Regions from separate parts of the Homoserinibacter sp. YIM 151385 genome, predicted to be linked through region 2. Evidence: riboswitches for the same ligand, from Rfam matches in the RefSeq annotation. Region 2 holds a riboswitch; the other holds the start of a gene.
The links. Region 2 has a riboswitch for thiamine pyrophosphate ahead of OF852_RS05690 (ECF transporter S component). Riboswitches for the same ligand answer to the same signal wherever they lie in the genome.

Region 1 (14,985 bases), 280 kb from region 2:
GGAACTGCTGGGCGATCCGACCCGCATTCCGGCCGAGGAGCGAAACGTGCTGATGATGCTGTTCCACGAGGACGCCGGACTGCGCTACCCGTCGTGCGAGGCCATGGCGAGGGACTACGTCGGAATGCTCCGCACGGCCATCTCGCGCGATCCCGAGCACCCCCGCGCCATCACCGTCGTCGGAGCCTTGAGCGTGCGCAGCGCAGAGTTCCGCAAGATCTGGGCTCGCCACGACGTCCGCGACCGCATCAACGGCGGCAAGACCCTCCGCCACCCGCGGATCGGCGAGATCGACATCGAACGGGATGCCTACCCCGTCCCCCGCACCGCCGACGCCTCGATGATCGTCATCACTGCCCGGCCGGGTTCCGAGGACGCACTCCATCTGCTCGGCACCCTCGTCGCGAACCGCCCCGCGGCAGCGCACGGGTCTGTCCGATAACCGATGTGCGCCGCGCTGACCGGCTGCGGCGATCGCCTGCTCAGTCCGGGAGGATGACGAGCTTGCCGCGCTTGCCCAGCCTGCCCTGTTCGAGATCGATCAGGGCGGGGATCGCCTCCGAGAGCACGACGGTGCGGGCGACGGGAAGCCTGAGCATTCCCGACCGTGCGTCCTGTGCGATCTGCTCGAGGTCGGCCGTGACGGGCTGAGCGATGACGGCGCGGTACGGACCGGGCAGAAGGCTCTTGATCAGGTTGGCCGGAGTGGGCTGCGTGCTGACGATGCGGCCGCCTCGTCTGAGCATGGCTCGCGCGGCATGGTGAGGAAGCGTGCCTGCCGTGTCGAACACGATGTCGAACCTCCTGCGCAGCGGAGCAGGGTCGACGTCGAACGCGACGATCGGGTCGACGCCCAGCTCGCGAGCCTCGTCCCCGGAACCGGCGCGACAGCTTCCTGCGACCGTGGCGCCGCGCGCCGCGGCGAGCTGCACGGCGGCACGGCCGACCGCGCCGAGGCAGCCATGCACGAAGACGCGGTCCCCGGCTCGCATCCTTCCCGCCTTGCACAGCGCTTGCAGCGCGGTGATGGCGGGTGTCGGGAGGGCAGAAGCGTCCTCGAAGGAGAGCTCAGCAGGCTTGTGGACGATGCCCCGCTCCTGGGCGACGACCACGTCGGCGAATGCGCCTGCCGACGCGATCGGCGTGCCGCCGAAGACCTCGTCGCCGACGCGGAACCGGGTGACGCCGCCGCCGATCGCCTCGACGACGCCGGCGAAGTCGTAGCCCATCGCACGAGGGAACCGACGCCCGGTCACCATCTTCATGGCCCCGGATCGGATCCCGAAGTCCATCGGGTTGGCCGCGGCGGCACGGACTCGGACCAGCACCTCGGCGGCTCGGAGGGGTGCCGGCTCGAACTGCTCGAGCGTCATCACGTCCGGGCCCCCGTACTCGCTGTACTGGATGCGCTTCATATCCGACTCTCCTTGGTTCGACGCGCCGCTCGCGGCCTCGTCATCCGACCGCGCCGACGCCAGTGACGGTACTTGGTTCCGTCACGCTACCACGTGACGGGACCGAGTCCCGTAGAGTTGCGTCATGGCCCGTTGGGAACCGAACGCTGCGGAACGCCTGTCTCAGGCCGCCCTCGAGCTCTTCGCCGAGCGAGGCTACGAGCAGACGAGTGTGATCGACATCGCGCAACGAGCCGGCTTGGGCAAGACCACCTTCTTCCGGCACTTCCAGGACAAGCGGGAGGTGCTGTTCCACGGAGGCGAGACCGATGACTGGCTCGTCGACCCGATCGCCGAAGCGCCGGAGGGGAGCACCCCGCTCGACGCCATCGCACGCGCACTCGACGCGGCGGGCGCCGCGGTCTTCACCCCTTCGCGTCGGCCGTTCATCGTGCGACGACAGGCCGTGATCGCCGCCAACCCCGAGCTCCAGGAACGCGACGCGCTCAAGAGCCTTCGACTGACCGCCTCCCTGGTCGACGCGCTCAGACGACGAGGATTCCCCGAACTCACCGCGCGCGTGGCGGCCGAGCTCGGCGCACTCGCGTCGACCATCGCACTCGAGCGCTGGATCCGATCCGACGCGGACGTCGAGTTCGGCCCCGTCGCACGACACGCGCTCGACGAGGTGCAGGCCTCCGCCGGCCGATGCTGACCGGAACGGCAGCGCCCCGGATCGACACGCATCACGCGCCGCGCCGGGTCGGCGCGATATCGTCTCGCGGCCTCATCGCTGCGCGGCGTTCGAGACCTCGGCCCAGTCCTTCCAGGTCGTGATGCGCGCGGCGTAGACGTCGGTCATCTGGTCGAGGAGCCAGTCGCCGAGCAGGAGTCGCAGGGGCGGGTTCTCGGCGTCGACGACGGAGAGGATCGCCGGCGCCGTCGCCGCCGCATCGCCGGTCCTGGCCGGGTCGAAGGACCCGCGGATCGCCTCGCGAATCGGGTTGTAGACCTCCATGGCGGGAGCCGATCGGGTCGCGGAGCGGAATCCGGTGCTGTAGCTGCCGGGCTCGACGATGGTGACCTTGATGCGCTGCGCGGCGACCTCGACGGCGAGGGCCTCGCTCATGGCCTCGACCGCGAACTTGGATGCCACGTACGCACCCCCGGTGGGGAAGCTGGCGATGCCGCCGATGCTCGAGACGGTGAGGATGTGGCCGCCACCCTGCGCACGCAGGATCGGCAGCACGGCCTGGATCAGCGACAGCGTGCCGAACACGTTGGTGTCGAAGTTCGCCTTCGCCTCATCGATGTCCAGCTCTTCGACCGCGCCGGTGTAGCTGTAGCCGGCGTTGCCGACGACGACGTCGAGTCGCCCGAAGCGCCCGTGCGCTTCCCTGACGACCGCGAACACGGCCTCGCGATCCGTCACGTCCAGAGATCGCACGAGGACACGCGCCCCGAACCTCTCGGTCAACCCGGACAGGGCGCCGACGTCGCGGGCGGTCGCGACCACCGAGTCACCCCGTTCGAGTGCGGCCTCTGCCCAGATGCGCCCCAGACCGCTGGACGCGCCGGTGATGAACCAGATCTTCGATGCCACGACTTCCCTCTCGACGAAATATTGCACTCAGTGCGAAACTCTCCGGATGTTACACTCAGTGCGACATTCGGGCAAGCGGGCAGAGGAGGCCAGGATGCCGGGAGCGCGAGAGCGCAAGCGCGTGGCGACGCGCGAGCGGATCGCGGCGGCGGGGCTGGAGCTGTTCCTCGAGCTCGGCTACGAGGCGACCACCATCGACGGCATCGCCGCGGCCTCCGGCATCTCGCGGCGAACCTTCTTCTACTACTTCTCGTCGAAGGATGACGCGCTCTTGGCGTGGCACGGCGCGGGCGCCGTGTCGACCCGCATCACCGCCGCGCTGCACGGCCGACGCGCGGACGCCTCCCCCCTCGCGACGGCCCTGGACTGCCTGACGGAACTCGCATCGCAGTACGAGACCGAGCAATCCCGCGCGGTGGACGCGCTCATGCAGAGCTCTCCCACGCTTCGCGCCCGCAAGGACGCCGTCGAGCTCGGCATCGAACGCGATCTGGCCGCCGCGATGACCGAGCTCTGGCCTGCCGAGTCGCGCCTCATCGAGATCCGCTTCGCGGCGATGATGGCCGCGGGGACGCTCCGCATGTCCCTGGAGGACTGGCGGAACGACGGCTCACTGCCGCTCAGCGCTCACCTTCGGCGAAACGCGGACCTGCTCCGATGTGACGTGCTCCGCGAGATCGAGAGCGCAGTGCTGGAGCCACGGCCGCGCCAGGAGGACGTCACGCCGTAGAGCCCTCGACGCGGGCTCGTCACGGCGATCGGACCTGCAGCGCGGTCCCGACGCCGAGGAGGACGAGGACCGCGCCGGTCGCGCGGTCGATCCAGGTGCTGAACCGGCGGAGGATCGGCCGCAGCCGGTGCACGAGTGCGGTGAGGGTGAGGTACCAGGCCGCGGCGATGGCCACCAGCAGGACGCTCATGGCGACGAGCTGCGGTTGCGCGGGGACACCCGGCGCGAGGAACTGCGGCATCACGCTGAGGTAGATCAGCGGCGCTTTGGGGTTCAGCACGTTCACGAGCAATCCCTGACGGAATGCTCGCCATCTGGGCAGCGCTTCGCTCCCTCGCGGAGCGACCCGGGGTCGATCGGCCTTCGCTCCGCGCGACTGCCACAGCGTGCGCAGTCCGAGGAAGAGGAGGAACGCGGCTCCCAGATACTTCACGACAGAGAACGCGACGTCGGAGGCGAGGATGACGACCGACAGACCCGCGGCCGCGATCGCCGCGTGAACGGTGAGGCCCGAGACGGTGCCGAGGGTGGTGGCGATTCCCCGCCCGCGCATGGCGTTCGGGACGACGACGGCGAAGTCGGGCCCCGGCGTGAGGACGAGGACGACCGCGACGAGCGAGAAGGCGACGAGGGACGATTCCATGCTGCGGGGGCCCTACCGCTCGGACAGACGTGTCGGTGCCGTCCGGGTGCCAGGAGCGTCGGGGGCTGCCATCGAGCCGAGGAGGCCGAGACGCTCCGCCGACTCGCTGCCGGGTTCGGCGTGGTAGACCACGAGCATGATGCCGTCGGTGCCGGCGACGGCGAGCTTCTCGCGGTCGAGGCGGAGTCGCCCGACGGCCGGATGGTCGAAGGTGACCTGGGCACCCGCGCGCTCGGCGACGTCGTGGCGGGCCCACAGCCGTCGGAACTCGGGGCTGGCCAAGGACAGCTCGCCGACCAGCTCGACCACGCGAGGGTCGTCGATGCTCTGGCCGACGGTCCTGCGGAACCCGGCGAGCAGCGCCGCAGCAGCGCGTTCCCAGTCCTCGAAGAGACTCTGCTCGGCCGCATCCAGGAACACGTCTCGAAGCCGGTTGCCGCCGGCGGTCAGTCGCGGAGAGACGGCTGCAGCCAACGGATTCGCCGCGAGGACATCGAGATGGCGGCCCTCGGCGAAGGCCGGAAACGGGAGCTCGTCGATGAGGCGGGCGGTGCTGGCGGGGAGCACCTCGCGGCGGGGCCTGGGCCGTCTGCCGCGAGGACGTTCGGCGGCGAGGCTGAGCAGATACGCGTCGTCGTCGAGCTGGAGGACGCGCGCGATCGCCTGGAGGACCTGGGCGGAGGGACGGCGGTCGCGCCCCTGCTCGAGGCGGAGATAGTACTCGGCGCTGATACCGGACAGCATCGCGACCTCCTCTCGACGCAGACCGGGAACACGACGCACACCGAGCACCGGGATCCCGACCTGCTCGGGGGTGACGAGCTCGCGCCGGGCTCGGAGGTACTCCCCCAGCGTGTTCGGCTCATCGCTCATGCGCCTCACGCTATCGACCGGCGAAGGACGGAAGGTACTCCCTGTCACTCCCAGTGTCAGCAGGGGTCTGGGTCGCGGCCTCGCCGGCGCCGAGGATCGGGTCATCGCTCGACGTTCACGCCCCCGAAAGGCCACTCATGTCCCACGTTCTCGTCACCGGCGGGTCCGGCTTCATCGCCGGACACGTCATCGTCCAGCTCCTGGAGCAGGGCCACACCGTCCGCTCCACCATCCGCTCGCTGCACAAGGAGGCCGCCGTCCGGATGGTGCTCCGCGACGCCGGGGTCACTCGCGACGAGGCGCTGACCTTCGTCGAAGCGGACCTGATGCAGGACGCCGGCTGGGCGGACGCGGTCGCCGGCGTTGACCACGTCATCCACCTCGCCTCCCCGATCCACACCGGCAAGGTCGAGAACGAGGACGACGTCATCGCCCCCGCCCGCGATGGCGCGCTCCGCGTCCTCCGCGCCGCCCGCGACGCCGGAGTCGGACGCGTGGTGCTCACCTCCGCGTTCCACGCCGTCGGGTTCGGCCACGGTCACATCGACCACGTCTTCACCGAGGACGACTGGTCGCCGCTCGACGGGCCCGGCGTGGACGCGTACGGGCGCAGCAAGATCCTCGCGGAGAAGGCGGCATGGGATCTCGTCGACCAGCCCGGCTCGAGCCTCGAGCTGACCACGATCCTGCCCGTCGCCGTCATGGGACCGGTGATGGGCGCCGACGTCTCCGGTGCCAACCACATCGTCCAGAACATGCTCCGGGGTGAGATGCCCGGCGTCCCGAACATGTTCGTCCCCATCGTCGACGTCCGCGACGTCGCGGCGGCCCACGTCGCGGCGATGACCGCCCCCGGCGCGGCAGGACAGCGGTTCCTGGTCGGCACCGGGGAGCCGGCGATCGCGATGAAGGAGATCGGCGCGATCCTCAAGCACGAGCTCGGCGCGAGGGCGTCGAAGGTCCCGTCCCGGTCGATCCCGAACCTCGTCGTCCGGCTGACCGCGCTGTTCCGGGACGAGTACAAGTCCGTCGCCGCGGACCTCGGCTACATCAAGCGGGTCTCCGACGCCAAGACGCGCAGCGTCCTCGGCATCACCCCGCGTCCCGCGCGCGAGGCGATCGTCGCCGCCGGCCGCAGCATGATCGCCCGCGGGCTCGCGGACTGACCCAGGCCACGACCTGCGTCAGCACGGGTCAGACGTGACCGGAACCTTCAGCGGGCTCCCGATCACGACGCGCTCTCGCCGGCGGCGACTGCGGCGACGATGGCGGATGCCGCGGCCGGCCCGTCCTCCGCGCGTATCTCACCCGCGACATGATGGACGGCCGGTGCGCGGTCGAGCGCATCGGAGATCGCCGCGTGAACACCGTCCACGGACAAACGGTCGCGGTGCAGTGCCGGCCCGGCGAGCCCGGACCGGCGCAGGAGTCGTGCCCAGAACGGCTGGTCCGCGAGAAACGGGACCAGCACCGACGGGGTTCCCGCGCGCGCGGCGGCATGGACGGTCCCCGCTCCCCCGTGGTGGATCGCGGCTGCCGCGTGCGGGAGGACGGTGGCGTGCGGCACGGAGGTGACGACCAGCACGTCCGTCCCCAGACACCGGTCCGGAGGTTGCAGGCCGCCCCAGCCGGTCGCCACGAGAGTTCTCAGACCCGCCCGTCGGACGCCTTCGATGATCGCCTCAGCCCGGCCGGCGGCATCCCCGCCCCTCATCGACCCGAATCCCGCATACACGAAGGGAGCGTCGTCGGCGAGGAACTCGCGGATGGCGCCGTCCGTCCCCGCGTCAGGTCGAGGACGGCGCGGCCAGTCACCGGTGAGATGGGTGGTCGACGGCCAGTCCGCCGGTCGCGGCAACAGCGTCGGACTCACCGCGACCAGCGAGCCGGACGGTGAGGGCAGGTGCCCCTCGCCGGAGCGTCCCAGGCGTCGCCGCGCGGCTCGAATGTCGGATGCGAACATGCGCGCGCCCAGATCCGCCGCGCGATAGGTGAGCCGATTGACCCAGGGACCGAGCGAGCGATTCACTACTCCCGCGGCAGGGAACTCGCCCGTCGGCGTGACTACCGGAGTGAGCTCGACCGACAGGTACGGGATGCCGAGATGCTCCGCCACGACCGGAACCGTCAGCAGCTTGGGATGCGCGACGATCACGTCCGGCTGCCACCGCATCGCCTCGTCCACGACGCGCGCGAGGACCGTGCTCATCGCCGGTCGGATGTGCTCGCGGAACGCCCGCATCCCCCCGCCGGCAAGGGCCTCCGCAAGGCCGGCGAAGCTGACCCCCAGGGTCACGACGTCGACGTCGTCGCCGGCGTCGTCCTGATCGTCCGGTGCCGCGACGAGGACGGCATGCCCCGCGTCACGGAGCGCAGCCGCCAGCGACAGGAACGGCTCCACGTCGCCGCGGCTTCCCGCCGTCGCCAGCAGGACCCGCCGAGGGGACGCCGAGCCGTCAGCCATCGATCGCCCCGCCGACAGCCGCGATCTTCTGGCTCGATCGTGTGCCGGCCGTGAGATCACGCATCGAGACTCCTCTGATCGTCTCGCCGACCAGGCAGGCCGGCGTCGATGTCGACCAGACTTCCCGACGCGCCGCGCGCCAGCCTACGCGAAGGACACGCAAGAGAGCGCGCGACGTGCGCACGGTCGGGCCCGGGGTCGTGGCGACCGAGTTCCATCGCCGGCATGGCCTCGACATGAGCGCCGTCGCCCGTACGTCGCCGCACGACGTCGTCACCGCGAGCACGAGTGCGCTGCCGCGACGAATCGTCAGATAGAGCGGCGGAGAATCGCCGACTTCGCACCGGCCCTCGAGATCACGACCGAACGCCTCGCGGATCTGCGGCGGCATCCGCCGACCGCGGGCTCAGGAATCGGCGGGTCGGATCTCCGCAGCACGCAGCACCGTGCGCACGGGCAGCACACCGACCAGTCGCTTCGTCCAGCGGTTCCGAGTGCCGGAGATGACGCTGACCGGCGGATTCTTGCGCTGGAGCGCATCCAGCGCGGTGGTGACGACCTGATCCGGCGTCTGGAACCGCACCCCCTTCTCTGTGGTCCCCGAGGTGCTGTAGAACGCTGTGGCCGTCGGCCCCGGGGAAACGGCCATGACGGTCACACCCGAGGCACGAACCTCGTGGGCCAGCGCTTCGGTGAAGTGCACGACGAATGATTTCGCGGCCGCATAGACCGCCATGCCCGGAACCGGCATGTATCCCGTCATGCTCCCCACGTTGATCAGCGCGCCCACACCGGATGCGATGAGCTGGGGAAGGAACGCGTGCGAGATCTCGACGGTCGCATCGATGTTGACCCGCAGCTGCCGCCGGAGCTGCTCCTCGGTGGAATCGCCGAAGACGCGCGTCACGCCGACGCCCGCGCAGTTGACCACTGTGTCGACCCGCAACCCCACCCCGGCAAGCTGTTCGGCCAGCCGGTAGCCGGCACGCTCCTGGGACAGGTCGAAGGGGACGACGTGCACCCGCCGCCCGGTCTCCGCTCTGATGCGCTCCGCGAGTGAGTCCAGCTCCTCGAGCCTGCGGGCCACGGCGACGATATCCGCCCCGCGCCGAGCGAGACGCCCGGCGAACTCCGCGCCGATCCCCGAGCTCGCCCCTGTCACCAGCGCCGTCGTCGCCTCGTACCGCATCCCGTCCCCTCACTCGTCAGGGCGGCCATCGACAGACAGCCGCACGCCCCTCATGTGAGAGGTTCACACATGAGCGTAGACGGCCGATGTGAGAGACTGCAACATCGGGCGCTGAAGGAGGCACCTCACCCATGTCTGAGCGTGGTTACCACCATGGCGATCTGCGCAACGCCCTGCTTGCGGCGACCGCGGAGCTCGTGCGCGAGCGCGGGGCCCGCGGATTCAGCGTGTCGGAGGCCGCCCGACGCGTCGGCGTATCGACCTCCGCCCCCTATCGGCACTTCGCCGACCGTGACGCCATGCTCGCTGCGGCCGCACTGACCGCGTTCAGACAACTGGAGGACCGCTTCGGCAGCCTCGCCATGCCTCCGACGTTCGCCGACGCGGCCTCGCTGATCGCCACGGAGTATCTCGGTTTCGCCCGTGAGGACCCCGCGCGGTTCGAGGTGATGTTCGCCCACGGGATCGAGAAGACCCGGCATCAGGATCTCCTGCAACAGACCCTCCGAGTGCAGGAGCAGTTCGAGGCCGCGTTGAGCGCGCACCTGCCATCGGCGGAGACGACGCGACGCGCCGCCGAGCTCTGGTCGCTCGCACACGGCATCGCCGCCCTGGCCATCGGCGGCAATGTGCAGCACATGCTCCCCGACACGCAGATCGCCGACCTCGCAGACTCCACGGCCAGGGCCTGGGCGCGCGGCGCGATCTGACCGACCCGCAGTGTGATCCATGGTCCGGCGCCCGCGGTCCGAGCAGATCGCCTCGTCACGCCGACGACCGGGTTTCCGTCGGCGACCAGCAGCGAGATCAGGCGAGCGACCACGATCGCTCGCCAGCGCACACGACGATGCCCGTCTCCTCGAGCACCTCGCGAGCACCGCCTACGGCGACATCGGTCCTTCCTCGCTCGGCGCGGGTCGCGGGGAGGTCGGGACGGCGAAGAAGGCGTGCTCGTGAGCGGCCGAGGCGCGGAACGCCTCGCGCATCTCGGCTCGTCTCGCCTCGTCCACGGTCGCGGCGAGACGCGCGACGACGTCGACCGCGCGCCGAGTGGAGGCCTCGAATGCCGGGTCGGCGTAGGTGTCGAGCCAGGACCGGTAGGGATGCCGGGAGTGAGCGCGCGGGTGGAGGCGGGTTCCGACGTCCTGGTAGAGCCAGAAGCACGGCAGCACCGCGGCGATCAGCACCGGGTAGTCGCCGCGGGCGGCGCACGCGAGCAGATGGTTCAGGTAGGCGGTCGTGGTCTCGCTCGGCCGCGCCGCCTCGATCGCGTCGGCGGCGAGCCAGCTCTCGTGCAGCTGCAGCTCGGCCGCGATGGCGCCCTGCGCGGATCCGGCCCAGAACGCCTGCTCGTCGGTCGTGGGCGCGAGACGGCTGGCCTCGGCGAGCACGCGCGAGTAGTCGCGGAGGTAGAGCGCGTCCTGCGCGAGATACCAGAGGAACGAGTCCCGGTCGAGGGTGCCGTCGCCCAGCCCCGTCACGAACGGCAGCTCGTCGATCCCGTCCCGGATCTCGCGGATGTGCTCCCACCATTCGGCTTCGACCTCTGCGGGCGTGGGGCGGGTCTCGGTGCCGCCACGTTCCCACAGCCCCGCGAAGTGACTGATCGGCCCGTGGCCTGAACCGACCTGCAGGTCCGCGCCGTGGCGGATGCTCTCCGTGAGCCACCGCTTGGACTCCACCACCGCGCCGGCCCAGTCGGCCGTGCGTGCGAAGCGGGTGGCGAGGGCGGAGGACAGCGAGCACCCGGTGCCGTGCGTGCTGCTCGTGTCGATGCGGACACCGGGGAACTCGATGATCTCGACGGTGTCGCCGCGCGCGTCGACGAGGGCGTCGGGCAGCGCCGTCCCGTCGAGGTGGCCGCCTTTCGCGAGGACGCGCACCTCGTACCGTGCGGAGACCCGTCCCGCCTGCGCCACGACCGCCGCCCAGTCGGTCGCGGTGGGCTCGCCCGCGAGGATGCCCAGTTCCGGGATGTTCGGGGTGAGCAGGTCGGTGCGGGAGACCAGCTCGCGCAGCGCCTGTTCCGCATCCCGATCAAGGAGGCGGTCGCGGCTGGTCGCGACCATCACCGGATCGAGCACGACCACCGGCGGGCGGACACGGTCGAGCCAGTCCCCCACAGCGTCGATCACGCCGACGGTGGCGAGCATGCCGATCTTGACCGCGTCGATCTCCACGTCATCCGAGACCGCATCGAGCTGCTCGGTCAGGAACTCGACCGGCGGCACGTGCACGGAGCGGACGCCGTGCGTGTTCTGCGCGACCAGGGCCGTGATCACCGCCATGCCGTAGCCGCCGTTCGCGGCGATGCTCTTCAGATCCGCCTGGATGCCGGCGCCGCCCGTCGGGTCGGTGCCCGCGATGCTCAGCACGCGCGGCACCTGCCGAGCCACGGTCACGATGCCGTCTCCCAGGCCTCGCGCAGGCCGCGCGCGGCGCCCCGTGGATCGGGGGCGGAGCAGATCGCGGAGACGACCGCGGCACCGGCCGCGCCGGCCGCGCGCATCGCCGGCAGATCGGCCCTCGTGACGCCCCCGATCCCGACCGCGGGCAGCGCGCTCGCCGCCACCCGCCGGGCGAACCGGTCGAGGCCGAGCGGCTCGGGCGCATCCTCCTTCGTCGTCGTGGCGTGCACGGCCCCGATGCCGACGTAATCGACCCGGGCGGGGCTCGCTGCGGCGAGACGGAGCTGCTCCGGCGTCGACGCGCTCAGCCCGAGGACCGCATGCGGGCCGACCAGCTCGCGCACCGCCTCGACCGGCAGATCGGACTGGCCGACGTGAACGCCCGCGACCCGGGCCCCGGCGGCGCGCGCGGCGAGGAACACGTCCACCCGGTCGTTCACCAGCAGTGCGACCTCCGACGGGAGGGCGTCGGCGATGCGCAGCACCGTCTCCAGGAACACACACGCTGGGGCGTCCTTCTCCCGCAGCTGCACGACCGTCACGCCGCCCTCCGCCGCCTCGCGGACGAGACCGAGCAGATCGTGGCCGGCCGCAGCCGCACGGCGCGAGTCCGTCACGAGGTACAGCGACAGATCGATGCTCACGACAGCGCCGCCCTGCTGCGCACGGTGCCGGCGTCGACGGCGGCGAGCGCGTCGAGGAACGCCGCCTGGAAGCTCCCCGGCCCGGAGGCGCGCTCGGCGGCGAGCTCCGCCGCGACCGTGTAGACGGTGATCGCGGCGACCGTCGTGGCGAACCGGTCGGCGTCCACCGCGGCGAACGCGGCCATCACCGCGCCGAGCGCGCACCCGCCTCCGGTGATCCGCGTCAGCAGCGCGTCGCCGTTGGCGATCCTGACCAGATCCCGTCCGTCGGTGACGACATCCACCGGGCCGGAGACCGCGACGACTCCCCCGGTGCGCTCGGCCAGCGACCGCGCGGCCGGTACGGCGGCGTCCACGCCGTCGGAGGCGTCCACGCCGCGTCCCCCGGCGCCGGAGCCGGCCACGGCGATGATCTCCGACGCGTTCCCTCGCACGACGGTCGGGCGCAGATCCCGCAGGGTATGACCCAGCGGCGTCCGCACCGGGAGGGAGCCGACCGCGACCGGGTCGAGCACCCACGGCGTTCCCGCGTCGTTCGCGGCCGCCACCGCCTCGAGCATCGCCTCCCGCTGCTCCGCCGTCGGCGTCCCGAGGTTCAGGAGGAGACCGGACGCGACCCGGGCGAACGGGCCGGCCTCCGCCGGGATGTCGACCATCGCGGCCGATGCGCCGAGGGCGAGGAGCGCGTTGGCGGTGACGTTCACCACCACGCTGTTGGTGATGCATTGGACGAGTGGCGCGCCGGCGCGCACCCCGTCCAGTGCGGAGCAGGTGAAATCGAGCAGGTCTTCTGGCGTGCGCGTCATGCGCGACATCCCTTCGCTAGTACGAACTAGATCAGGTTCGACGGGTGTGATCTCAGCCCCGCGGGGCACCCCGTGTCACGTGGTTATGCCTCCACGCTACCCCGTGACGAGCGCGCGCTCCCGCGCAGCTGCCCGAGTGGGGGCCTGCGACGATCCGAGCAGGAGCGTCAGGACGCGTCGCCCGGCCGGTGTTCGAGGTGGGAGGCCTCGCGCTACCTCCGGCGACGCCGTGCCAGGAGGATGACGACGACGACCACCCCGAGGACGGCCGCTGCCGCGAGCAGGCCGAGGATCACGAAGATGCCCGCCGGGAGGGGGCTCTCCTCGCCCGCCCCCTCCTGCGTCGCCTGGGCCGATCCGTCGCCGTCGAGGGGATAGTCCCAGGTGCCGTCGGTGAAGATGCCGTCCTCGAAGTCCTGCAGGAGCGGCCAGGTCCCCGGTTCGTCGCGCAGCAGCGGGTTCTCGTCGACGAAGGTCGTCGGATCGGTCGCCATCATGGTGCGGGGGCTGACGAATCCGTACCCGTTCTCATCCGTCCGGACGAGATCAGGGTTGCCGCCGTCTGCTCCCCGCACGAGCGCCTGGATCAGCTGGTCGCCGGTCGCCTCGGGGTAGGCCGATTTGAGCAGCGCGAGCAGGCCGCCGGTGTAGGCCGTCGCAGGCGAGTTGGAGGCCGCCCAGTAGAATCGCTCGCTCCACGCTCCGGTGCCCCGCTCATACGTGACGTAGCCGGTTCCCGGAGCGATCACCGTGATCCACGGAGCGATGACGGGATCGTCACGCTGACCGTCCTGTGTCGCGTTCTCGACCGAGACGACACCGTTGAACTGATCGATCCGGATACTGCTGGAACTCGATTCGAGCGCCAGCTCGCTGATGTTGCTGTTCCCCGCCACCACGACGATGCCCGAGTTCATCGCCTGGATCAGGGCCGTCACGGCCTGCGAACCGTAGGAGCGTGAGATGCCGGTGACGATGAGGTCGACGTCACGATCGATGGCGTCGAGGATCGAGTCCCGGAGCAGCTCGGTGCTCTTCTCGCACGTGAAGTCCTCTTCGACCGTGGGGGTCATCGGGTCCTCCGACGCCACGTCGTAGGAGACGATCGTCGCGTCCGGAACGATCCCGGGCACACCGGGCTGACCGTCGACCGGTTCGCCGTTGCCCACCAGCACCGCGGCCAGCTGGGTCCCATGCGTCGCCTCCACGTCGTCGTGCAGACCGCTCACCGTCCCCTCGCCGTCCGGGCAGGAGAACTCGGTCCCCACGATGTCGGCGCCGCGCAGCGCAGGAGCGTCCGGGTTCACACCCGAGTCGAGCAGCGCGATGCTCACGCCCTCGCCGGTGGCCGTCTCGTGGAGCTCGGAGATGCCCGTGTCCTCGAAGTACCACAGCTCGTCGTCGTCCGAGCCCAGGGACGGCTCGGCGTGCGCGAGCGACGGCGCGACCACCAGGGCCGTGGCCACCGTCGCCGTCAGGAGGGCACGAACCCCTCGACGCCCGCCGACCGCGGTGAGAATCCGTGTGCGGCCGTGACTCATCGACGCTCCCTTGGCTTTCCTGTCTGATGCTCAGGACTCATCCTACGGAGGATCCGTGTGCCGTCCCGCCTCGGCTCTCGCCTTCGGATCGCGGCAGTCCGTCGCAGGACGAGCGTGTCGCGGATGCCAGATCGAAGACACCTCGTACTCGCAAACGATCCGTGTGAGGGACAGCCCGAATGCCAGGACCCCCGGTCGACCTGCCAATGAGTTCCGCAACACGCCCCAGCCGCGAATCGCCGTCACTCCGGAATCAGGGCACGAGCATGCTGGATCGACCCGCGGATCGACCGGCGCGCGGGCTCGTCTTAGCCGGCGCAGGGAGCCGTCGAGGCGCTGCAGCGACCTACTGAACATCGGCCTCGACCGCCGCATCACCCTCGCGGACGACTCGGTCACCATCGGAGATCGGTGGACGTACGTGGCGCTCGGCCTCGACGAGCGAGAAGACCATCGCACCGCTCGTTCGCGTGCTCGGCAGCTGCCGATTCGATCGCGGATCTCCGGCGCGAGCTGGCCCTCACCGCACCGCTGATCGCTATCACGAGCGCCGGACGGGAGACAGCATCTCATCAGGACGTTTCCGTCGGGCTGACAGGACTTGAACCTGCGCCCCCTTGACCCCCAGGTGCCGGAATCGACGGCTCTACCGCCTCTGACCTCGGGTTTTGTGCTTCATCCGGTTGCTCT
Region 2 (14,985 bases):
GCCGCGACCGCGCTCTTCTACAACATCGGCTTCTTCACGCTCCTCGCCTGGACGCCCTTCGCGCTCCCGGAGGACTTCTCCGCGCTCGATCTCGGCCTCACCTTCTTCGGCTGGGGCGTCGCCGTCGCGGTGACGAGCGTCTGGGTCGCGCCGCTGCTCACCGCGCGTCTGCGCCGCACGACCGTGCTCGGCCTCGCGCTCCCCGTGCTCGCGCTCGACCTCGTCGCCGCCGGGCTCCTCACCTCGAGCGCCGCCGCGCTCATCGTCTGCGTGGTCGTCGGCGGGCTCGTGCTCGGCGTCCTCAACACCGTCCTCACCGAGGCCGTGATGGAGGCGACCGAGCTGCCGAGGAGCGTCGCCAGCTCCGCCTACTCGGCCGTCCGCTTCATCGGCGGCGCGGTCGCCCCGCCGCTCATGGCGCTCCTCGCCGCCCTCAGCGGGAGCGATGCGGTGCCGTTCCTCGCGGGTGCCGGCTCGGTCGCGGTCGCGACCGTCGTCGTGCTCGCGGGCCGGCGCGCGCTCGCCCGCGTCGACGGCCGCGGCCCCGAGCCCGCGCGCGTGGAGGCGGAGGCGATCGGCGTCGGCGACGCCGCCTGACTAGGGTGGACGGGTGAGCACCCGCCCCGATGTCCTCGTCTGGATCGACTGCGAGATGACCGGCCTCGACGTCGGCGTCGACGAGCTCGTCGAGGTCGCGGTCGTCGTCACCGACTCCGAGCTGGAGCCGCTCGACCCCGGATTCTCGATCGTGATCAAGCCCGATCAGTCGGCGCTCGACAACATGGGCGAGTTCGTGACCGACATGCACCGGACGAGCGGGCTCCTCGAGGAGATCCCGAACGGCGTCAGCCTCGCCGACGCCGAGTACCAGGTGCTCGAGTACATCCTCCGCTTCGCGCCCGAGCACGGCACGGCGCCCCTCGCGGGCAACACGATCGGCACCGACCGGATGTTCCTCGCCAAGTACATGCCGCGCATCGACCAGCACCTGCACTACCGCTCGATCGACGTCTCGAGCATCAAGGAGCTCTCGCGCCGCTGGTTCCCCCGCGCCTATTTCCAGAGCCCCGAGAAGCACGGCGGGCACCGGGCGCTCGCCGACATCCTCGAATCCATCCGCGAGCTCGCGTACTACCGCAAGGCGGTCTTCGTGCCGCAGCCCGGACCGAGCTCGGAGGAGGCCAAGACGGCCTCCGCCGAGATCGTGTCCGACTGGGCGCCGCGGATGTCGTAGAATCGTCCGGTTGCGTCTTTCAGACCACAACATGGTGGGTGTAGCTCAGTTGGTAGAGCACTGGCTTGTGGTGCCGGTGGCCGCGGGTTCAAGTCCCGTCATCCACCCCATGATGAACGCCGCCACGGCACCGGAGGGATCCGATGCCGGAGGCGGCGTTCTGCTCGTCGGGACCGCCCCGCTGCACTCGTCCGTCCAGCAGGACGAGGCCGTCCAGCACGAGGATGCGACCCGCTTCGACACGCCCTGGACGACCGTCGTCTGGAACGACCCGGTCAACCTCATGAACTATGTCGCGCGCGTCTTCCGCCGCTACTTCGGCTTCAGCCCGGAGGAGGCGCAGCGGCTCATGCTCCAGGTGCACCACGACGGCAGGGCCGTCGTCGCGACGGGGCCGCGCGAGGAGATGGAGCGCCACGTGGAGGCGATGCACGAGTTCGGCCTGTGGGCGACCGTCGGGAAGGCGGGCTCGTGACGCGCATCCAGGTCGAGTCCGATCGCATCGCCGTGCTCTTCGAGGCCGGCGAGGCGGGCGTGCTCGGCAGCCTCGCCGCGCAGCTCGCCGAGCTCATGGGGCACGCCGAGCACCCGGCGACCGCCGCCGATCCGGCGCTGCGCCGCATCCTCCCCGAGGCCTACCCGGACGACGCGGAGGCGAGCGCCGAGTTCCGCCGGTACAGCCAGCAGGAGCTCGCGGGGCGCAAGGCCGCCGCCGCGACCCGACTGCTCGAGGAGCTCGGCAGCAGCACGGTCTCGAGCCGACCCACCCGCATCGACCTCGACCTCGCCGACGCCGAGCGCTGGCTCCGGACCATCACCGATGCGCGCCTCGCCCTCGCGAGCCGGCTCGGCATCCTGCAGGACGGCGATGAGCCGGAGGACGGCCCGGCGGCCGCGCTCTACCAGTGGCTCGGCGAGGTCCAGTGGACGCTCGTGGATGCGGTCGACGAGCTGGAGGCGCGCTGATGGCCCTCGAGATGAGCGAGGAGGAGTTCGAGCGGCACGTCGTCGCCGAGCTCGACGAGCTGCCCGACGACATGGTCGACGGCCTCGACAACGTCGTCTTCGTGACGGAGCCGCGACCGGAGGACGGCTCGCTCGACCTGCTCGGGCTCTACGAGGGCACCGCGCTCACCGAGCGCGACCGCTACGGCTTCGGCGAGCTGCCGGACCGCATCATCCTGTACCGCGAGCCGCTGCTCGCCCTCGCCGAGGACCTCGACCACCTCCGCGACGAGATCCACGTGACCCTCGTGCACGAGATCGCCCACTTCTACGGCATCGACGACGAGGAGCTGCACCGGCTGGGCTGGGCCTAGCCGCGCGCGATCGCCGGCGGGCGAGGATCCTCCGGCCCGAGCAGCGCGCCGTCGATCACGATGTCGGCCAGCTCCCGCGGCCGCTCCCGCGCCCAGAAGGCGCGCTCCTGCGCCGCCCAGCGCTCCCAGTGCGGCGCGTAGGCCTCGCCATCGCGGGCGAGCGCCCGAGCACGACGCGTCGGCTCGTCGAGCTCGATCCAGATCGCGAGCGAGACGAGCGAGCGGTTCACGACGCTGAGGGCCCCGCATCCCTCGACCACGAGAGGTCGAGCGGGGTCGACCGGATGCCACTCCGCGGGAGCCTGGGCGAGCCAGTCCCAGCGGCGCCAGGCCGCGACCGCCGGATCCAGCACCGCCTCGTGCACGTGTCGCGAGCCGGCCTCGAGCCCGTCCCAGCCCGGATAGAACATGTCGAGGCTGACGAGCTGCGCCCCCATCCCCGCCGCGAGCCCGGTCGCGAGCCGGGTCTTCCCGGCACCCGATCCGCCGTCCACGAGGACGACCATCCGCGACCCGCTCACGACCAGATGAACTGGAACGTGCCGGCCGCGACCGCCGCGCCGAGCGCGAGGGCCATGACGAGACAGGAGCCGAGGATCGCGAGCGGGTCGGCGGCGCCGACCCGGGAGCGGCGCGAGCGCGACCGCGGGCCCGGAGCGCCGAACCCGCGTGCCTCCATCGCGGTCGCGAGCTTCGTGCCGCGGCGCACCGCGAACACGAGCAGCACGAAGGCCATGGTCGCGGCCCGCCGGAGCCGCCCGGCGTCGCCGACCCCCCGGGCTCGACGCGCGAGCTCCATGCTGCGCCAGTCGTCGAGGAAGAGCCCGAGCATCCGCGCGCCCGCGAGCACGCCGAACACGAGCCGGTCCGGCATCCGCCAGACCTGCGTGAGCGCGTCGGCGAGCTCGGTCGCGTCCAGGCGCGAGAAGAGCAGGATCGTGGGGATGCCGAGCGCCAGCACTCGGAGCGTCACCGCGATCGCGAGCGCGATGGAGTCATCGCTGATCGTCGCGAACCAGAACGAGAGGTGGATGCGGCCGCCGGGCTCGGCGTAGAGCAGCATGCTCACGCCCGCGATCGGCGCGAAGGCCGCGATCGGCGCGAGACGGCGCGCGACGAGAGCGAGCGGGAGGCCCGAGAGCGGGATCGCGGCGAGCATGAGCGCGACGGCGACGGCCGAGCTCACCCAGTCGATGCTGGCGAAGAGCGGCAGGGCGAGGATCGCGGTCATGAGGATGCGCGTCGCCGGGTTGACGCGCTCGAGCGGGGCCCGGCGCGCCGGGGCCGACACCGCATCCCGGGCGGGCGGCTGGATCGTGGCGGTCATGCGGCCCGCCCGTCGCGCGCCGCCGCGGGCACGGCCTCGCCCAGCTGGCCGAGTCGGATCAGGTGCGTGCCGAGGTGCTCGACCACGCCCTCGTCGTGCGTGACCGAGACGAGCGCGGTCCCGCGGGCGAGCTCCTCCTGGAGGAGCCGCACGAGCTCGATCCAGCTGACGCGATCCTGCCCGAAGGTGGGCTCGTCGAGCACCATGACGGCCGGCCGGCTCGCGAGCACGGTCGCGACGCTGAGCCGGCGCTTCTGGCCGCCGGAGAGCGTGAAGGGGTTCGCCTCGGCGAGCTCGGCGAGGCCGAGCCGCTCGAGCAGCTCATCCGTCCGCGCGGCGACCTGGGCGGGGCTCCAGCCGAGCCGACGGGGCCCGACCGCGAGCTCCTCGCGGAGCGTCTGCGCGAGGAACTGGTGCTCGGGCTCCTGGAAGACGGTGCCGATGCGGGTGAGCAGCTCGCGGGAGCGCCAGCGCAGCGGACGCGGGCCGAGCCGCCCGGCGATCGCGGTGGCGGCGCGCACCTCCCCCGCGACCTCGGGGAGCAGCCCCGCGAGGGTGAGCGCGAGCGTCGACTTGCCCGAGCCGTTCGGCCCCGTCACGACCGTCGAGGCGGCCGCGGGGATGTCGAGGTCGAGCCCGGTGCGGACGGCCCGCCGCGCGCGCCCCACCGCGAGCACGCGCGCCGCGAGCACGGGCTCCTCGCCGGCGGACGCCGTGACGGGGGCCGGCGCGGCCGGCAGCTCGAGCGGCGCCCCCGGCACCCACACGCCCGCCGCCGCGAGCGCGGCGCCCGCGCCCCCGAAGACCTCCTCGGGTGCGCCGTCCGCGAGGATCCCGCCCGCGGCGTCCAGCACCACCACCCGCGTCATGAGCCCCGACCAGACGGCCGTGCGGTGCTCGACGACGACGAGCGTGGTGCCGTCGGCGACCGCGCGGCCGACGGCCTCGCGCACCTCCCGGACCCCCTCGGGGTCGAGGTTCGCGGTGGGCTCGTCGAGGAGCAGGAGGCCGGGGCGCATCGCGAGCACGCCCGCGAGCGCGAGCCGCTGCTTCTGCCCGCCCGAGAGCTCGGCGGTCGGGTGCGAGGCGGGGACGTCGAGCCCGACCGCCTCGAGCGCCGCGCGCACCCGCCCCGGGATCTCGTCGGCGGGCACGCCGAGGTTCTCGCAGCCGAAGGCGACGTCGTCGCCCACCCGGGCCAGGACCGCCTGCGAGTCCGGGTCCTGGAGGACGAGCCCGATGCGGCCGCGCTGGGATGCCGGCTCGGCGTCGTCGACGAGGAGCCGACCCGCCGACTCCCCCTCGTCCGCGCCGCCGAGGAGCCCCGCCATCCCGGCGAGGAGCGTCGACTTGCCCGAGCCGGAGGCGCCGAGCAGCAGGACCCGCTCGCCGGGCGCGATCTCGAGCGCCGCATCCCGCACCGCCCAGCGGCGGCGGCCGGCATGGCGCCAGCCCCAGCCGCGGGCGGAGACGGATGCGGCGCGCGGCATCGTCTAGACCTCCCGCCGCGCCTCGCGGCCGACCGCGAAGCGTCCGAGCGCGCCCGTCGCGGCGACCGCGCGCACGAGCAGCCAGCCGAGGATGCCGGCGAGCACGACGCCGGAGAGCACGACCGTCGAGAGGTAGATGGCGTTGAACGCGACCGTCTTCGCGATGTTGCCGAACAGGAAGAACTCGAGCAGCCACGCGCCGACGCCCGCGCCCGCGCCCGCGAGCGCGGCGGTGGGGATGCCGAAGCGGCGGTAGCCGAAGGCCGCGAAGACCGCCTCGGCTCCGAGCCCCTGCGCGAGGCCCGACATGATCGTGGTCGGACCCCAGACGTTGCCGATGAGCGCCGAGACGGTCGCGCCGACGAGCTCGACGAGCAGGGCGGCCCCGGGCTTGCGGATGACGAGCCCGCCGACGACGCCGCCGAGCAGCCAGACGCCGACGGCCGTGCCGCCGAAGCCGGGGGTGAGCGCGTCGGCCGCCTCGAACCAGGCGTAGCCGATCGTGTTCCAGACCCAGAAGACGAGGCCCATGGCGACGCCGAGGACGGCGGCGACGACGATGTCGACGACCCGCCAGCCGAGGCGGGACTCCAGGCCGCCCGGGCGGGCGGGATCGACCGACTCGTGGGATGCGGTGGATTCGGTGGGTGCGTGCACTGGACGTGCCCTTTCTCTCGTGGAAAGCGGCACGGGTACGAGATGTTCAGCCTCCCTGCGCCGGCATGATCCGGATCAGGTTCGACGGTCGAAGCTTCGGTCGCTTCCTCTCAGCCCGGCATACCGGACTCCCGTGTTCGGTCCGAGTCTAGCGCGCGCGGCGTCCCAGCGAGATCCGGCGCTCGTAGCTCCAGCGGGCGCCCTTGAGCAGCGGGTAGATCGCCGAGAAGACGACCATGGGCGCCCGCAGCACCGGATTCCGGATCGCGTGGGCCGCGTAGGTGCGCTCCCAGCGGCCCACGTAGTCGTAGTAGCGGCGGGGGGTGTCATCGAGTCGGCGGGCCGACATCCCCGCGACCATCGCGGAGTCGTAGACGACGCGGTGCCCGCGCTCGAAGAGGTGGATGGAGAGGTCGATGTCCTCGTGGAACTCGTCAGCCTCGTCGCGGCAGACGTGCTCGCGGATGTCCCTCCAGGCGCTGCGGCGAATGGCCATGTTGCTCCCGAAGAGGAAGTGGTACTCGCTCGCGAGCGAGAGCACGGCGCGCCGGATCGCGTCGTCGGCGCGCAGGCCCCACCGCCGCAGGGGCATGTCGTAGTAGATCATCGGCCCCGTGGACGCGGCGACGGCCGGGTCGGCGAAGATGCGGCCGACCTGCTCGACCCAGCCCGGCTCGAGCACCGTGTCGGCGTCGATGCGGCCGAGGACCAGCCCGCCCGCCTGATCGAGGCCGGCGTCCCGCGTGGGGACGAGCCCCTGCGCCTCGTCCTGGCGCATGAGCACGAGCGGCGCGTCGGGGAACTGGCGCTGCAGCTCCTCGACGATCGCGGCCGTGCGGTCGGTGGAGCGGTTGTCGACGACGATCACCTCGTGCGCGGGGACCGTCTGGTCGAGCGCGGCGAGCACGCAGTCGCGGATCTGCGCCTCCTCGTTCCACGCCGGGATCACGATGGAGATCGTGGGCGGGGAGGCGTCCATGGGGGAACCCTAACCGGCGTCGACCCAGGGCTCGGTGACGTTGGCGCGCATCCAGCCGAGGGGCTCGACCGCCTCGTCGTCGAGGAGGATGCCGAAGTGGAGGTGCGGGCCGGTGCTCATGCCGGTGTTGCCGACGAGCCCGAGCAGCTGGCCGCGCTCGACGCGGTCGCCGATGGCGAGGTTCATGGAGCCGAGCTCCATGTGCGCGTAGACGCTCTTGACCGTCTGGGCCGAGCCCTCGATGCGGTGCTCGACCGTGACGTGCACCCCCAGGGCGCCGGAGGGGTTGCCGGTCTCGGAGACCACGCCGTCCGCGATCGCGACGATCGGGTGCCCGAACCCGGGGTTGTAGTCGACGCCCTGGTGGTCGCTCGAGCAGCCGGCGCAGGATCGGAAGCCGAAGTAGCTCGAGATCTTCGTCGTCGGGTCGAGCGGCCACATGACCGGCGTGTACGACTCGACGTCGATCGCGTCCCGCTCGATGGACTGCGCCTGCGCCTGCGAGCTGACCTGCAGCTCCTGCGCGCCGGGGACGACGACCTCCTCCTGCTCGACGGGCGCGAGCTGCGCCGCCGAGGCCTGGACGTCGTAGGAGCCGATGAAGAGGAAGCTCGCGAGCGCTGCGCCGATCGCGAGGTGGCCGCGCCGAACGCCGAGGAAACCCATCAGCTCGGGTGCGTTCCAGGGGGTCGCGGGACGGGTCGGCACGGAGATCGCGTGGCGGCCGGCCGGGCGCGCGGTGGAACGTCGGGTCACTGGTGGAACGAGGCCTTCGTGTTGCTCGGGTTCGGGATGGCTGCCGCGTGCGGCAAAAACCGTCCACAACCATGATGCATCAACCTGTGCGGCGGCTGGCAGTCGTCGGATCCGGGCACCCGCCGGGTAGCGTCGGGGCATGGCGCATCAGGTGCTCCGGGACGAGCTGCTCGAGGTCGAGCGGGCGGGCTGGGACGCGCTCTGCGAGGGCGGCGCCGACGAGTTCTACGGGCGCACGATGACGCGCGACGCGCTCATGACCCTCGCCGACGGGAGCGTCATGACGCGGGACGAGGTCGTCGCCTCGCTCGGCTCCTCCCCCAGCTGGCGGCGCTACGAGATCGAGGACCCGCGGGTCGTCCCGGCCGGCGCCGACGCCGCCGTGCTGCTCTACCGCGCACGCGCCTGGCGCGACGACGAGGAGCCGGCGTTCACGGGCGCGATGTCGAGCACCTATGTCGGCGTCGACGGCGACTGGCGGCTCGCCCACCATCAGCAGACGCCTCAGCCGGGCGCGACCTCGTAGCGCAGCACGACCGCGTCCTCCGGATAGCGGACGACCTCCCGCAGCCGCAGGTCGGTCTCGGGCAGCCCCGCCCAGACGTTCCGGTCGCCGGCCACGACCTTCGCCCCGACCATGAGCGAGAGCTCGTCGACCAGCCCCGCCGCGAGGAGCGCCGGCCACACGGTCAGGCTCCCGAAGACGACCACGTCGCCCTCCCGCCCGTCCTCGCGGAGCCGCCGCACGGCGTCCTCGGCGCCGCTCCTCGGGACGATCGTCGTCTGCTCGCCCCACGGCTCCACATCGGCGGGCGTCAGCGAATCGGAGATCACCGTGATCGGGATCCCGTCGCGCATGCGCCGCGCGATCTCCCGCTCCGCCTCCGAGTGCCCGTCCTCCTCGAGCACGGCCGGCCAGTAGGCGAGCATCTGGCGGAACGTGGTGGCGCCGTAGAGGAGCGATGTGGCATCGCGGATCCGGTCGGCGTTGTGGAGGTTGAAGGACTCGCTCATCGGCATCGCCGAGAGATCGCCGCGCCGCCCCTCGATGTAGCCGTCGATGCTCACCATGCCGGCCACGACGATCCTGCCCATGTGGAGTCCTCTCCCCCGCTGTCGATGCGTTGTCAGCGCCTGCCGGCGCCGCCCTCGGCGAGGAAGGCGAGCCGGCGGAGCGTCTCGTGGTTGCGGATCAGCAGATACGGCTCGAGCACCGCGCGGATGAACCGCCCCGGCCCCTCCGCGGGGATCTCCCGCATCCGGACGAGGCAGCCGCCCGGATGCGGACGCACCTCGATCTCGACGCGCGCCTCGCCGAGGGGCCAGCCCTGCGGCTGGAGCACGGCGCGGCGCGGCGGATCCCATTCGAGCGAGGTCGTCTCGTCGTCGATGAGCACCGGCCACACGCCGAAGGAGTGCTCGAGCTGCGTGCCCGCCCGCGGCCAGTCGGCGTCGACGTCGCGCAGGCGCGAGGCGCCCACGACCCAGGAGGCGAACAGCCAGCCGTCCGCGAGCACACGGAACACGGCCTCGGGCTCGCAGGACAGGCGGCGGACGTTGACGGCCATGCCCCCAGCATGGTGCCGGACGGAACACCGGGCGCCGACTCCCAGCGTCCCGCCACCATGCGAGTCGCACGCTCAGGGCTAGCCCTGATCGCAAAGCCGCCGTCACGCCGGAGCGCGCCCCTATGGTGGCAGGATGACCAGCGCCGCCTCCGCGATCGACCTCTCGAAGCGGGATCTCACGCTCGACATCGCGCGCGTGTTCTGCGTCCTGCTCGTGGTCGTGATCCACCTCCTCATGGTGGGCGTCGGGTCGAGCGCAGAGGGCGAGCTCGTCGTCTCGCGGCCCCTCGAGGATCAGAGCTGGTTCGCGGGCGTCACCTGGGCCGGGCAGATCATGCCGCTCTTCTTCGTCGTCGGCGGCTTCGCCAGCCTCACCGCGTGGCGCTCGAGCGTCCGGCGCGGGAGCACGGCGGCCGCCTACGTCCGCAACCGCGTCCTCCGACTCGCACAGCCGACCCTCCCGCTCTTCGTCTTCTACGTCGTCGTCCTCGGCGGGGCGGTGCTCGTCGGCGTCGACCGCTCGCTGCTCGACGTCGTCGCCACCGGCGCTGGGGCGCCGCTCTGGTTCATCGCCGCCTACGTGCTCTGCCAGTCGCTCGTGCCGCTCATGGCCGCCCTCCACGCTCGCGCGCCGCGGCTCACGCTGCTCGGCCTGCTCGCCGGGGCGGCGCTCGTCGACACCGCCCGGTTCACGACGGGCGTCACCGAGATCGGGCTGCTCAACCTCGCCTTCGTCTGGCTGCTCATCCAGCAGATCGGCTTCTGGTACGCCGACGGCTGGTTCGCCGCGCGACGCTGGTGGCAGCTCGTCGCCATCGCCGCCGTCGCCTACGCGGCTCTCGTGCCGATGACCGTGTACGGCGGGTACAGCGACGACATGCTGACGAACCTCAACCCGCCGACCGTGCCGCTCGTCGCGCTCGGCATCGGCCAGGCCTGCGTGCTGCGGCTGCTGCGACCCGCGCTCGCGAAGCTCATGAGCACCCACGCGGCCCGCGCCGTCGTGTTCGTCGTCGGCTCCCGACTCATGACGATCTACCTGTGGCACCTGCCGGTCATCATCATCCTCGCCGGGGTCGGTCTGCTGGTCCCCGGCGCGAGTCCGGAGCCGGCGAGCCCGGCCTGGTGGTGGACCCGCCCGCTCGTCTACCTGCTCGTGCTCGTCGCGATCTTCGGGCTCTCGTTCCTCGTCGGCCGCTGGGAGGCACCCCGCGAGCTCGGCGCGACGCCGCCGCCGCTCATCGTCGGGATCGCCGCCGCCTTGACCTTCATCCCGACCTTCGCGGTCATGGAGTGGTACCTCGATGTCTGGCTGGCGCTGCTCGGCGCGGCGCTGCTCTCGGCGACCGTGCTCCTGCTCGGCCGCTGGGGTTCGCGACGGCCGGCACCCGCGGCGCCGGCCGAGGCCGTCACGCCTGCGTGACGAAGTCGATGAGCTCCTCGACTCGCCCGAGCAGGGAGGGCTCGAGGTCGGTGTAGCCGCGCACGCGGCCGAGGATCCGCTGCCAGGCCGCCGCGACATCCGCCTGGTCCTCATGCGGCCAGCCGAGGTGGTCGAGGATGCCGTGCTTCCAGTCGGTGCCGCGCGGGATCTCCGGCCAGCGCTCGAGGCCGAGCCGTTCCGGGCGCACCGACTGCCAGACGTCGACGTAGGGGTGCCCGACCACGAGCACGTGCTCGCCCTGCACGGCGTCGGCGATCCGCTGCTCCTTCGACCCCGGCACGAGGTGATCGACGAGGACGCCGATCCGGATGCCGGGGCGGGGCTGGTACTCGCGCAGCGCGTCCTGCAGGTGGTCGACGCCCTCCAGGTACTCGACGACGATGCCCTCGATGCGGAGGTCGGCGCCCCACACCTTCTCCACCAGCTCGGCGTCGTGGCGGCCCTCGACGAGGATGCGGCTGGCACGCGCGACGCGGGCGCGCTGCCCGGTCACGGCGAGGGAGCCGGATGCCGTGCGGCCGGTGCCGCGGGAGACCGCCCTCGGCGGGACGAGCACGACCGGCTGCCCGTCGACGAGATAGCCGGGTCCGAGCGGGAAGGCGCGGCGCCGGCCGCGGCGGTCCTCGAGCTCGATCGTCCGGCCCTCGATGCGCACCACCTCCCCCACGAACTCCGGGTCGAGGAGCTCGACGAGGAGGCCGCGCTCGACCGGCACCTCGCGCACGACGGGGCGTCCGCGCTCCTTCCACCCGCTCGCGAGCACGTCGGAGCCGTAGCGGTCGAAGCCCTGATCCATCACCAGGCGAGGCTACGAGGCGGGCCGCCCGCGGCGGGCTCCGGCACGCCGCCCGCCGGTACTGTTGAGCACATGGACCCGTTGACTCTCGGCCTCGGCATCGTCGGCCTCATCATCTTCATCATCACGCTCGTGTCGATCCTCCAGAACAACAACCACGGGGTCGGCGGCAAGGTGCTCTGGATCGCGATCGCGTTCTTCCTCAACTGGATCGGCTCGATCCTCTGGCTCCTCATCGGGCGGGGCCGGCGCCGCTGATGCGCGCCGTCGTCCTCCATGCGCCAGGAGACGTCCGCGTCGAGGAGCGCGAGGCGCCGAGCGCTCCGGGCGCGGGGGACGCGATCGTCCGCGTCGTGGCCGCCTGCGTGTGCGGCTCCGACCTCTGGGGCTACCGCGGCGTGCGCGGCGGCGGCGAGCCGAAGGCGATGGGGCACGAGCTCGTCGGCGTGGTCGAGGAGCTCGGCGCGGAGGTCGGGGGCCTCGAGGTCGGCGATTTCGTCATCTCCCCCTTCTCCCTCGCGGACGGCACCTGCCAGGCCTGCCGTCACGGCATGCCCGCGGCCTGCGATCACGTGACCTTCTTCGGCGGCGACGACGTCGACGGCCGCGGCATCGAGGGCGCGCAGGGCGAGCGCGTCCGCGTGCCCTTCGCCGAGGCCTCCCTCGTGCGCGTGCCCGGCCCGGTCGACGAGGCGCTCCTGCCGCACCTGCTCGCGCTCTCCGACGTCATGTCGACGGGGCACCACGCCGCCGTCTCGGCAGGCGTCGGCCCGGGGGATGTCGTGGCGGTCGTCGGGGACGGCGCGGTCGGCCTCAGCGCCGTGCTCGCGGCGAAGCGCCTCGGCGCGTCCCGCATCATCGCGATGAGCCGGCACGAGGATCGGCAGGCGCTCGCACGGCGATTCGGCGCGACGGACGTCGTGGCCGAGCGCGGCGACGAGGCGGTGGCCGCGATCCGCGAGCTGCTCGACGGCGAGCTCGCCGATGCCGCGCTCGAGTGCGTCGGCACGAAGGAGTCGATGCGGCAGGCGCTCGGCTCGGTGCGCGGCGGCGGCCGGGTCGGCTACGTGGGCGTGCCCGCGGGCGGGCCGGAGCTGCCGGTCGGGTTCCTGTTCGGGCGGAACATCTCGATCGCCGGCGGCATGGCGCCGGCGCGGACCTACATCCCGGAGCTGCTCGAGGACGTGCTCGCGGGATCGCTCGAGCCGGGGCTCGTGTTCGACCTGGAGCTGCCGCTCGCGGAGGCCGCAGAGGCATACGCCGCGATGGACGAGCGCCGCGCCATCAAGGTGCTCCTCCGGCCGTAGCGGCAGCTCACGCCGGTCGAGCGGTGCGGAGGCGGCTAGAAGCCGAAGTCCCCGCCGAAGTCTCCGCCGCCGAAGTCGAAGCCGCCGGCGTCCGCGCCCGCCGCATCCGCGCCGCCCGCGTCGGAGCCGCCCGCGTCCGCGCCCTGCTCGCCGCCGTCGGCGCTCGCACCGCCGTCGTCCCACGGGAGGAAGGCGCTCACGAGTGCCGAGCCGATCACGTAGCCGGCGACCGTGCCGAGCAGCGAGCCCGCGACCATGCCGCCGAATCCCATGCCGGGGCGCTGCCCCATGCCGGCGCCCTGCGCCTGCTCGCCGCCGACGACGCGCTCCATGGTGCCGGGCTGACGCATCTCGGCGCGGGTCGCGGCACGAGCGAGTGTGGCCGGCTCGCTCGACAGCGGACGCTCGCCCGTGCCGGCGCCGCGGCTCAGCTCCTCGTAGATGACGGCGCGCTGCTCGTCGCTCAGCTTCGCGAAGGCCTCCGCGTGGACCTGCTCGATCGTCTCCGGCGGGGCGGTGCGGATGAGGTACCGGTAGCGCTCGATGGCGCGCTCGTCCTCATCCGACGCCGTGCGCACGGCCTGCTGCCGCTGCGGCACGGGCGCCGCCTCGGGCGCGCGCTCCTCCGTGCCGAACAGCCGATCAAAGAAACCCATGGGTCCTGCCTCCTCGTGCTCCCAAGGTAGGCAGGGGCGCTGGACGAGACCTGGGATGGACCTGTGGAGCGGGTCAGCCGCGCGGTCTCAGTCGCGCACCGCCCGGGAGCCGTCCGGCTCGGCGGGGATCACGATCCAGGCGACGACGTAGAAGATCAGCTGGGGCCCGGGGATGAGCAGCGAGAGCACCGTCAGGAGTCGGACGAGCGCGACGTTCCAGCCGAAGCGCTCCGCGAACGCGAGGCAGACGCCGCCGATCATGCGGCCGGTGCGGGGTCGGGAGAGTGTCGAGGTCATGACTCCATGCTCCGCGGGCGCGGCGACGGACGGCATCCGGTCAGCCCCCGGATCCGGGCGGGCGCCCGCCCCTCTCAGCGCTCGAGCGGCAGCAGCATCCCGAAGCGGACGAGCTCCCGGATGCGGGGCGCGAGCTGGGCGCGGAGGGCGGCCGGGTCCGCATCGAGGAGGCCGGCGACCGCGTCGACGATCGCGCCGAGGGCGAGCTCTCCGTCGCAGACGCCGACGACCGCGGCGAGCCCGGTGTCGGCGTGGACGGCGCGGCCGAAGCCGGTGCCCTGCCTGAAGAGGATCACGCTGGGGTGCTCCTCGCCGGGCCAGTGGCTGCGCTCCTCGGTGACGTCGGGCGCGACGCGCAGCCGCTGCTCCATGAGCTGCGCGTCGTCGAGGCCGGCGACGGCATCCCATCCCGCGAGCGCCTGCGCGAGGTGGGCGCCGATGCCCGCGAGGTTCTCGCCGAGGCCCTCGGCGATGCGCTCGGTCACCGCGAGGCGCACTCCCGCATCCGTGCCCGGACCCGTCGGCGCGGCCGGACGGCGGAGCAGCACGTAGCCGAAGCCGACCTCGTCGACGCGCCGCTCCGCGAAGTCGTCGAGCCAGGCGTCGACGAGCGCCTCGTGCTCGGGGGTGCCGGGTCGCGTGCCGCCGTCGCGGATCCAGGTCTCGGCGTAGCGGGCCGGGTCGAGGACCTCCCGCTCGACGATCCAGTGCTCGAGTCCCGCGCCCCGAGCCCACGCGGCGGCTCGATCGAGACCGCTGCGCCCGTCGCGGTACTCCCAGTTGCCGAGGAGCTGCGCGGAGCCGCCGGGGGCGAGGTGCGCGGCCGCGCCCTCCACGACGGAGGCGACGAGCGCATCCCCCACCATCCCGCCGTCGCGGTACTCGTAGGCGGGCACGCCCTCGCGGCGCGGGGTGATGACGAAGGGCGGATTCGTGACGATGCGGTCGAAGCGCTCGCCGGCGACCGGCTCGTAGAGGCTGCCGAGGCGGAACTCGATGCGGTCGACGCCGTTGAGCGCGGCGTTGAAGCGGGCGAAGGCGAGGGCGCGCTCGGAGACGTCGGTCGCGATGACGCGATCGGCCCAGCGGGCGGCGTGGAGGGCCTGGATGCCGCTCCCGGTGCCGAGGTCGAGGACGCTCCCGCCCTCGGCCGGC

Region 1: linked by a shared signal. The riboswitch ahead of thiM (hydroxyethylthiazole kinase) and the one ahead of OF852_RS05690 (ECF transporter S component) in region 2 are both predicted to bind thiamine pyrophosphate.

The regions. Positions count from the first base shown of each region.
Region 1 covers NZ_CP115175.1:881,011-895,995, forward strand. The annotation lists gene OF852_RS04250 (helix-turn-helix transcriptional regulator) at 1-442, shown strand, start outside; gene OF852_RS04255 (NADP-dependent oxidoreductase) at 483-1,415, opposite strand; gene OF852_RS04260 (TetR/AcrR family transcriptional regulator) at 1,627-2,109, shown strand; gene OF852_RS04265 (SDR family NAD(P)-dependent oxidoreductase) at 2,182-3,024, opposite strand; gene OF852_RS04270 (TetR/AcrR family transcriptional regulator) at 2,975-3,727, shown strand; gene OF852_RS04275 (LysE family translocator) at 3,747-4,370, opposite strand; gene OF852_RS04280 (helix-turn-helix domain-containing protein) at 4,383-5,243, opposite strand; gene OF852_RS04285 (NAD-dependent epimerase/dehydratase family protein) at 5,381-6,409, shown strand; gene OF852_RS04290 (glycosyltransferase) at 6,472-7,707, opposite strand; gene OF852_RS04295 (hypothetical protein) at 7,700-8,098, opposite strand; gene OF852_RS04300 (SDR family NAD(P)-dependent oxidoreductase) at 8,114-8,896, opposite strand; gene OF852_RS04305 (TetR/AcrR family transcriptional regulator) at 9,028-9,606, shown strand; gene OF852_RS04310 (bifunctional hydroxymethylpyrimidine kinase/phosphomethylpyrimidine kinase) at 9,778-11,298, opposite strand; gene thiE (thiamine phosphate synthase) at 11,295-11,948, opposite strand; gene thiM (hydroxyethylthiazole kinase) at 11,945-12,754, opposite strand; TPP riboswitch at 12,746-12,837, opposite strand; gene OF852_RS04325 (S8 family peptidase) at 12,967-14,295, opposite strand.
Region 2 covers NZ_CP115175.1:1,164,614-1,179,598, forward strand. The annotation lists gene OF852_RS05645 (MFS transporter) at 1-597, shown strand, start outside; gene orn (oligoribonuclease) at 653-1,234, shown strand; tRNA gene OF852_RS05655 (tRNA-His) at 1,269-1,344, shown strand; gene clpS (ATP-dependent Clp protease adapter ClpS) at 1,347-1,709, shown strand; gene OF852_RS05665 (DUF2017 family protein) at 1,706-2,200, shown strand; gene OF852_RS05670 (metallopeptidase family protein) at 2,200-2,553, shown strand; gene OF852_RS05675 (ATP-binding protein) at 2,550-3,074, opposite strand; gene OF852_RS05680 (energy-coupling factor transporter transmembrane component T family protein) at 3,071-3,880, opposite strand; gene OF852_RS05685 (ABC transporter ATP-binding protein) at 3,877-5,370, opposite strand; gene OF852_RS05690 (ECF transporter S component) at 5,374-6,027, opposite strand; TPP riboswitch at 6,063-6,172, opposite strand; gene OF852_RS05695 (glycosyltransferase) at 6,176-7,006, opposite strand; gene OF852_RS05700 (M23 family metallopeptidase) at 7,016-7,714, opposite strand; gene OF852_RS05705 (nuclear transport factor 2 family protein) at 7,902-8,288, shown strand; gene OF852_RS05710 (dihydrofolate reductase family protein) at 8,267-8,857, opposite strand; gene OF852_RS05715 (SRPBCC family protein) at 8,890-9,330, opposite strand; gene OF852_RS05720 (acyltransferase family protein) at 9,464-10,753, shown strand; gene OF852_RS05725 (DUF3097 domain-containing protein) at 10,740-11,570, opposite strand; gene OF852_RS05730 (PLDc N-terminal domain-containing protein) at 11,643-11,828, shown strand; gene OF852_RS05735 (zinc-binding dehydrogenase) at 11,828-12,877, shown strand; gene OF852_RS05740 (hypothetical protein) at 12,913-13,533, opposite strand; gene OF852_RS05745 (PspC domain-containing protein) at 13,621-13,830, opposite strand; gene OF852_RS05750 (DUF7059 domain-containing protein) at 13,905-14,985, opposite strand, start outside.